DNA from 4 places in the Chryseobacterium sp. MMS23-Vi53 genome. Region 1 is predicted to be linked to each of the others. Evidence: riboswitches for the same ligand, from Rfam matches in the RefSeq annotation. Region 1 holds a riboswitch; each other region holds the start of a gene.
What was found. Region 1 has a riboswitch for cobalamin ahead of ACKX2A_RS13460 (TonB-dependent receptor plug domain-containing protein). Riboswitches for the same ligand answer to the same signal wherever they lie in the genome.

Region 1 (2,205 bases):
TAATTAAGAAAAGCAGCAGGAGTCCATTCCGTTCTGTCCGGTGATTTTGAATTTTTTTCAACATTTTCTGAAACGAAAGTTCCTAAAACACTTCCTAAAAATTTCAGTCTTTTCCATTCATACGTTGTAGCGAAAGCAGCTAAAGTTGTATAACGGGTAGGATAAGAAAAATTAACCAAGTCTGCATAGAGATTGTTATATTGAAAATCTACGCTTGCACTAATATCCCAATCAGCAGTAAGTGAATATAAGTTGGACGAAGACACATACAGTTCCTTTTGTATATATTGATTTTGTATTTTTATGGACGAAACTGTATCAATATAATGGGTATAATCGTAAGCAAACTTGGCTTTAATCTGAGTTTCTAATTTTGGGAATATTTTTTTCTTAAAACTTCCCTGTACGAAATAATTTTCATCAACCTGTCTTTGTCCTCTTCCATCGAATCTATTGTTTACAATTGCTGCAGGAATTCCACGATTTGATAAATAACCGTAACCTCCGATGTTCCAGCTTCCATTTTTGATGGTTCCGTTTAGGCTTGTTTCAAAGCGTTTGGCGTGAATATCTGAATCAAATCTTTTAGCAATCGTGTCATACGCAATTTCTCCATCCGGATATTTTTTCTTATAACGGTATTTGTAAACACCATCACTTTGTAAAAATTCTGAACTAAAACTCGCTGAAATATTTTCCGATATTTTCTGTTCTAAGCGAAAAGATGGATTAAATAAATCAATCGAACTATTTTTAAATCTTACAACAACATTTGTTTTTTTATTTCCTTTAAAAACAGGAGTTTTAGATTTTAAATAAATCGACCCAGAAGATCCAAAATCTTTTGCAGGTTGAAAAATTTCACTTTTTTGTCCGTTATACAAAGAGATTTCCTCTAAATCATCCAAGGAATATCTTCCTAAATCCACAACTCCATTCTGAGCATTTCCTAATTGAATTCCATCATAAAAAACACCGACATGCTGGCTTCCCATACTTCGGATATTGATTGTTTTTAAACCGCCAATTCCACCGTAATCTTTAATCTGAACACCAGAAAAATACCTCATCGCATCTGCAACCGACTGACTATTCAGTTTTTCCAGATCTTCCCCCGACAAAACCTGCGCAGGAAGGATTTCTTTAAAATTTTTCTTCTTGACATTAACGGTGACAATTGTTTGTTCCTTAATGGTATCTTTTCTCGATTGTGAATATAAAAAGGCAGCTGTTAACACAAAAACTGCGCAAACAACCTTCTGAAGTTGAGATGTAAAAAATGTTGTCACCATTAGCTCATTTCGAATAATGATGACGCTAATGGATATAAGAATACAACGACTAAGCACAGTTGTAAACTGCACAAAATCAGTGATGTCCTAAGCTTTATTCCACGAAAGCGTCAAACGTTAAATCTTCTGGCAGGTCTTCTGACTTACTCCATTTTTGAAATCCTTCCCATTAAAAAACAGTGAATATAATCTTCAAAAACTTGTTTTGTGGAGCTTACAGCAGCGGGTCTGTTCCGGATTTTCACCGGATTCCCTTTTAAGCGCTTTTTACAGCTCACCAGATTGCGGCAAAGATAGAAAATAAATCATAGAATCAAAATTGAATTTAATTCTATGATTTTCAATGAAAAATATTTAAAAATAAATTTTATAATTTCCCTCAGATTACACAAATTTCCACAGATGATGCGGTATATTTTCCGCTTTTTAAATCAACAATAAAAAAATCTGTGAGAATCTGTGTAATCTGTAGGAAACAAAAGCTTAATCTTTCTAAATTCCAAAATTTAGGAAAATACTAAAACGAGATTTCGCTTCAATATCTCCTCCCGCTAAATTGGAATACGCAGGAAGCATCACTTCACTTCCCAAACTGAATTTCTTGTAAGATGCTTCAAATCCCAGCTTTCCGTACAAAGCACTTCCGGCGGTATTGGGCAAAACTTCATCAAACTGTTTGTTTTTGTCATAAACTTCACCTTGAAGACCTGCCTTTCCGGAGAAAATTATTCTATCGTTTGATAGAATCTTGTAAAATCCTGTGGCTGCATAATTCCATTGATTTCCGAAACGGTAATATTTTTTGTTTTCTGTTTTGATGGTGTAATCTGTATTTAATAAAACAGCAACTTTATTTTTCTGAAATTTATAATTCAACACCATTTGATAATCCCAGCTTCCTGTTCCTAATTGA
Region 2 (2,205 bases), 1.6 Mb from region 1:
TCTGTATAAGCAGCTTTTAAGCTATTGGAAAAGTTACTTTTATTAATATCCCAAGCCAATAAACTTCTTAAAGTTTGAGATTTATATTTGGTTTTATTTCCGTTTTCTGTAAAAACAGGGTAGTATTGCGAACCATCGAAAATTTGGTTTTGCCATGAAATCGTCTGATGAGGTGCAATTTTGTAAGAAGCTCCAATGTTGATTGAAGTATTGTAATATCTTCCGTTCCAGTTGACGTATTCCTTTTCCGGAACTTCATATTGATTTTGACTGATAAAATAATTCCCCGAAACCTTAAAGCTGAATTTTTCATTGCTAAAAGAAGCTTTCAAAAAATTATTATAGGTATCAAAAGAACCCACTTCCGAATAAAGTGAAGCCTTTAAACCTTTATTAAAATCAAGATTATTATTAAGGTGAATACTCCCACCGATTGCTGAACTTCCGTATTGTACGCTTCCGCCACCGGCTTTTACCTCAAGTTCATCATATCCAAAAAGCGGAATATTATTGATGTCTCCCTGTCCCAGAAAATTGGAATTGATGTTGATTCCGTTCCAGACGAAAGCTGTGTGTCCCGCACTCGTCCCTCTAAAAGAAGGTGAAGAAACAGCACCACGACCATTTTCTTTAATGTAAATCTGAGATTGAAAACGCAAAAGTTCGGAAAGATTGGTGGAATTTTTCTCAATATCTTTTGGCGTTATGGTATTGACTTTATGAAAAAGTTTTACTTTATTCATTTGGCTGTCAAAAACATAAACCGTATCAATTGTTTTCTCCTGTCCGAAAAGAAAACAATTATAAGACGAAAAAAGCAGTATTAAAGATCTTTTTATATCCATTCTATTTCACTTTTCCTCCGAAAGCTATTTTTTTTATAATTGATAATCTTGGCAGGTCTCCTGACTTTCGCTTTTCTACACCTTCCCGTTTGCACAGTGGTTTTTTGTAGAAATTTTGCTTGCGATCTACAGTTGCGGGGACAGTTTGGGATTTTCGCCCAATTCCCTTTTCATTCCAAATGATTGGAAACCAAAATTTTTGCAAAGATAAACTTATTCGTCGGAAATGCAAAAACAAGAAAAAGATGGATGAGGTAAATTTTACTTCATAAAAGTCAATCAATTTTATTGTTAATTTTTAAAATTCACTAAAAATTGACCATTTACCATTCGCATTTTCAGCGGTCGCATTTTCCTAGCCCTGATTGCAGTGAAAATCCTTTTTGAAAAAAAGATTGCAACGGAAAGCAGGAAAAAGCTCCAAATAAAAATTATTATAACTTGTATTTAAAATAAATATTACAAAAACGTAGCATCAAAATAAAAAGGAAGCAAATCCTTAATCGCGTTAACTTTTACTACTTCTTCGTTCATACTCGAAAAATAGAGATCAATGTTTTCGTTTTGTTTAGTTTCGTACTCCATTAAACTTTGTCTGCAAGCTCCACAAGGCGGAATTGGCGGATTTTTCTCATGAAATTCTTTCGGACCTCCCACAACGAAGATCTTTTTAATTTTTACATTCGGGAAATTGGCAGCAATCCAGAAAAGAGCGGTTCTTTCAGCACAAAGTCCGGAGGGATAAGCCGCATTTTCCTGATTGTTTCCGGAATATATTTCACCATTTTCAAGTAGCACCGCGCAACCTACCCAAAAGTTGGAATAAGGAGCATATGCATTTTCGCGAGCCTGTTTTGCTCTTTCGAATAATTCTCTTTCTATATCGTTCAGTTCAGCGCTATTCTTAAAATATTCGTAACTGATTTGAGTTTCTTTTTTCATATATTGTGGAATCAAAAAAGGGGATAAATTTACTTCTTTTTAATGAGGTGGGCAATTATATCTCATTCTTCAAATTTTAACTTAAAAATATTCACAACAAAAATGTTATACACTCCAATCAAATTTAGAAATATTGAGTTGAAAAACCGTTGGGTAATGTCTCCAATGTGTATGTATTCTAGCGAAAACGGTCTTGCTAACGATTTTCATTTTGTTCATTACGGAAGTCGTTCTCAAGGCGGAACAGGTTTGCTGATCGTTGAAGCAACCGGTGTGGAACCTCGCGGAAGAATCACCAACCATTGTATGGGAATCTGGAATGACGAACAGGCAGAAAAACTTCAAAAAATAGTAGAATTTGTACATAAAAATTCCGATAGTAAGATTGGAATTCAACTGGCTCACGCCGGAAGAAAAG
Region 3 (2,205 bases), 180 kb from region 1:
ATGGACCCATCTCTGGTTTCAATTGCTTTTTGTAAATAATTGAATCCGGGATTTGTTGTAATTTCTTTTTTCCATTTAGTATTGGAATCTTTATCAATAATTTCTGTTTGATAATTTGAAACAGATATTGTGTTTAATTTATCGTCTTTTTTTAAATTGATTGTGCTTCCAGCCAATAGATATTCCTTATTCCTTGTGAGAATTAAGCTATTATAAGATTGATCCTTACTAACCTTTTTTATTGTAGTACTAAGTAAATCTGCATCTTGACTTAGTTGATTAATTACAAGTTCTTTTTTTGTTTTGCTCTCACTATTAATTAATAGATGAATAGTTTTATCACTTTTATCCACATATATAGAGCTCAGAAGATCAAATGCATCATCTCCAAAACGTACAGATTTTTCTACTATCCCTGACTTATTAAGAATTATTACTTCAGTATCGAAATTCTTAGATTTTGTTCCTTCTTTAGGAGAATTTGTATTCCCAAAGATCATATATCCTTTATCAGTTTCAATCACAGATTTTAACTCGTCTGTTTTTGAGCCTCCAAGTGTTTTTTCCCAAACAATATCTCCTGAGGCATCAAGTTTAATAATCCAGTAATCTTTTCCTCCTAAACCTAAAGTTGCTTTATTACCTGATTTTTTTGAATCTGAATTTCCTGCTACTAGATAACCGCCATCTAATGTTTGCATTATCGAGACTGCTTCATCATTTCCTTCTCCTCCAAAAGTTTTCTGCCACATAATTTGACCAGTAGCATTTAATTTTAAAATCCAATAATCTGCAAGACCATAATTTTTAATTGTTTTATCTCCAGATAAAGACGAATGAGAAAAACCTGCTAGAATGTATCCACCATCTTTTGTAAGAGCTGCAGTTGTTAAAAAATCGTTTTTGTCACCTCCAAATTTTTTGTTCCATTCCTCAGTTCCATTTTCCGAAATTTTCCATAGAAAGTAATCAAGATCCGTATTCGATTTTAATTTTTCATCTTGATATTCTGACGCGGAGCTTCCTAGCAATAAAAAGCCATAATCAGGTGTTGGTATCGCATTATACAGATACTCAGATTTTTTTCCTCCGATACTTTTCTGCCACACAATATCTTTATAAGAATAATCCTGTGCATGCAAAAAGTTTATAAGAGGAAAAAGAAATAAAATTCCTTTTTTCATATATTAACTTTAAAGTTTTCATGAGTTAAAATATCTTAAGTATTTATCTGGGAATGCACAGGGAAGGGCAGAGAACATCGAAGAAGAAAAAAATATTCTTATTTATTTTGTTTTTCAGGTTATCCAGTTGACCACAGCTTCAGACCGCGAAAGCATTGCCACAACAAAAAGGCAGGTATCCTGGCTTGTAACAGTTTTTATCCCCCTTCCCATATACATAGTATACAGTGGACATTAATGAAAAAAACTTTAAATGTTACTTACAGTTGCGCGACAGCTCGTGATTTTCACACGATTCCCTATTAATTCACTTACGTAAAACCTAAATTGTTTGATAAATATTATAAAGAGCTATTTTTCTGCCGCGAATATAGGAAATTTATAGTTTTCACGTATAATAGAAATACGACGAATGGTACTTATTTTAGAAAATTAATAAATTTTTTTTAATATGCGTAAATTTCTATTTAACAATATTTTGCCAGAAAAAGTGAGTAATTTATCAAAAATATGCAATGCATTAAATACTGCCTAATGATATTTTTTAAAACTTTGTCGTTCTTTTCTAAATTTCTCTTCGCCCCATGTCGCTAAGATTTTTTGCAAGATTTGTAATCCTTCATTCAAATCTAAGTAATCGCTTAATAATATTAAAAGTTCATTTAATTTATCCAAAGAGATTTTTTTCCGATTTTTATTTTCAAATAGATATTGTGCTCCTCTTTTTGATAAAATAAAATCATTTAAATATGAATGCCCAACTTTAATAGGAAATATACCAAGATTACCGTTTAAAGTAAGATACGTAAATTTTATAAGTTTATTAAAACTTGTCTTGTTATCAATTGATTTATATAATGCGTGAAAAACTTTCGATGGCTCGGAATTATATGTTTTAGCATTTTCTAAAAGACACTCGTGATTCTTTGATTCTTTTACCCACTTAATATATTCGTGTATATCTTTACACATAACGGTTATTTTAGAATTGTCAAAATGACTATATTTATGATATTCGCCA
Region 4 (2,205 bases), 1.7 Mb from region 1:
TTTTTGTTGATAAACTACCACAATTTACGCCTTCAAAATCTAAAAACGGAAGATCATTAATTTTTACCGATGATACCAATCCTAAAATTCCGGGAAATCAAAGAACCAAAATAATCATCGATGTTTATCCTTCGTATGCAAAACTTAAGAAACAGGAAAAAGATGCTGAAGGAAATATCATTAAACTTGATAAAGTAAAGCCTTGGGGAATTGGAAAAGACCTTCCTGAAGATTTAACGGAAATTAAATCCATCAGAGTTCAACAACCGGGAAGAGGTTCTGTTTTTGTAAGAGACGCAATCAAAAATATGTTTCAGCCTACAATGGATTTCAGCAATGTTGGTGTTACAGCGATCGACAACGATCATATTTTCCTTTATATGATTAATGGTTCTGGTGAAAACCGATACACTACGATTTGGACAATCAAGCAAGGAAAAGTTGAAAGTCAGATCATTTATAAAAATCCACGATAATTCGTCAATAATCATTATTTTTGTAACCGAAAAGTGAATAACTTTTCAGGAAATTGGTTCTGCTTAACCGCAGATTAAAAGGGAATCGTGTGAAAATCACGAACTGTCGCGCAACTGTAAGTAACTAAAGTCTTTATCACAGATCCACTGTCTCTTGCCTAAATAGCGGGATGGGAAGGAGATGAAGATGTTACGAGTCAGGAGACCTGCCTATTTTTTAAACAAAAAAACTTTCGCGATTTGAAGTTTATTGATCTAATGGATGTTTCAGGGATTTCTCGGATTCCTGTCATTGTTCTGTTGTTCCGATCTATTTCATTTCGCTTTAATTAATAATGAAATATGACTACAGAAGAAAGAATTGAAGCATCGGAAACCAGAATCTTTAAAGCAGTTTTCCCCAATACAACCAATCATTACGATACTCTTTTCGGAGGAACGGCGATGCAACTCATGGATGAAGTGGCATTTATTGCAGCAACTCGCTTTGCAAGAAAACGTGTGGTAACGGTAAGCAGCGATAAAATCGATTTTAAAAGATCTATCCCCGCAGGAACCATCGTAGAACTGATCGGAAAAGTAGTACACGTCGGAAAAACGAGTATGAAAGTAAATGTTGAGATTTTTACGGAACAAATGTATTCTTATGAAAGAGAAAGAGCGATTGTCGGAGATTTTACGTTTGTAGCAATTGACGAATTCAAGAAACCAATCCAAATACTATAAATGAAAAGGTTCCGGCGGCTTCGCCGCCGGAACCCTTATTTTTACAATGTTTTTTTAAAGCAGTTTCGGCGGGCTTAGCCCGCCGAAACTTTTTATTTTATTTATTTTTATCTCCCATAGATTTCAAGTTAATATGAAAAACTATTTCAAAACCTTCTCAGTCTCCAAATTTCTAATCAATAAATGCTGAAACGCCTCTCCCATTTCATCCGAAGCTCTCACAATTGCATTTTCAAGCATATTTCGGATTTGTTTTTCTGTAACTCCGGCTTCCGTCCAGCTTTTTCCTGAAGTATGAGAATTCAGAATAAAAGGCATAATTCTGTCGATCGCACAGGCAAAAATTGCATCAGGAGTTTGTTCCTCTTCAAATTCCAGCCACATATTGAAAAACTCTGTTCTCAATGGTTCATCCAAAATTCCGAAAATCTTTTGAGCAGAAGCTTTCTCCCTTTCAAACTTTCCGACCATTGCAGCTTCATCAAATAAAAAAGTATCACCCGCTTCAATTTCCACCAAATCATGAATAGACAGCATTCTGATGACTCTTAATAAATCAATATCCGCTCTGTTTTTTGCGTATGGAAAAAGAATCTGGGCCAAAATAATGATCTGCCACGAATGTTCAGCCGTATTTTCCCTTCTTGAATCATCGGCATTATAATTTCTTCGCTGTACATTTTTCAGGGCATCAACTGCCAGAATAAAATCAATCTCCTTTTGTATTTTCATTGTTAATTTTCTTTATAATATTCGTTGACCGGATATTCTTTCGTGTTCGTAATCCATTTATCATCTATAAATTCACGTTTTGTCACCTTCACTTTTTCACCGCCGGTTGCATCTTCTTCCAATTCATAAACTTTAAATAAACCACGTTGCGGCAGCACAGAATATTCCGTCGTAATATGCCAACAACATCCTGATTTAGAATACGTAATTAATCTTTTTCGAGCAGAATCGGTATTAAACATTCCTAGATTTTCGTGAGCCAATCCTGTTA

Region 2: it holds a riboswitch for cobalamin, as region 1 does, so the genes downstream of both, ACKX2A_RS06475 (TonB-dependent receptor plug domain-containing protein) here and ACKX2A_RS13460 (TonB-dependent receptor plug domain-containing protein) in region 1, are expected to answer to the same signal.
Region 3: it holds a riboswitch for cobalamin, as region 1 does, so the genes downstream of both, ACKX2A_RS12700 (T9SS type A sorting domain-containing protein) here and ACKX2A_RS13460 (TonB-dependent receptor plug domain-containing protein) in region 1, are expected to answer to the same signal.
Region 4: it holds a riboswitch for cobalamin, as region 1 does, so the genes downstream of both, ACKX2A_RS05965 (acyl-CoA thioesterase) here and ACKX2A_RS13460 (TonB-dependent receptor plug domain-containing protein) in region 1, are expected to answer to the same signal.

The regions. Positions count from the first base shown of each region.
Region 1 covers NZ_CP180265.1:3,025,772-3,027,976, reverse strand. Annotated here, with positions in the region: gene ACKX2A_RS13460 (TonB-dependent receptor plug domain-containing protein) at 1-1,292, opposite strand, end outside; cobalamin riboswitch at 1,403-1,589, opposite strand; gene ACKX2A_RS13455 (transporter) at 1,785-2,205, opposite strand, start outside.
Region 2 covers NZ_CP180265.1:1,463,318-1,465,522, reverse strand. Annotated here, with positions in the region: gene ACKX2A_RS06475 (TonB-dependent receptor plug domain-containing protein) at 1-845, opposite strand, end outside; cobalamin riboswitch at 878-1,055, opposite strand; gene cdd (cytidine deaminase) at 1,305-1,787, opposite strand; gene namA (NADPH dehydrogenase NamA) at 1,890-2,205, shown strand, end outside.
Region 3 covers NZ_CP180265.1:2,844,210-2,846,414, reverse strand. Annotated here, with positions in the region: gene ACKX2A_RS12700 (T9SS type A sorting domain-containing protein) at 1-1,184, opposite strand, end outside; cobalamin riboswitch at 1,337-1,525, opposite strand; gene ACKX2A_RS12695 (hypothetical protein) at 1,716-2,205, opposite strand, start outside.
Region 4 covers NZ_CP180265.1:1,348,716-1,350,920, forward strand. Annotated here, with positions in the region: gene ACKX2A_RS05960 (hypothetical protein) at 1-476, shown strand, start outside; cobalamin riboswitch at 514-705, shown strand; gene ACKX2A_RS05965 (acyl-CoA thioesterase) at 819-1,202, shown strand; gene ACKX2A_RS05970 (HD domain-containing protein) at 1,344-1,934, opposite strand; gene ACKX2A_RS05975 (XAC2610-related protein) at 1,937-2,205, opposite strand, start outside.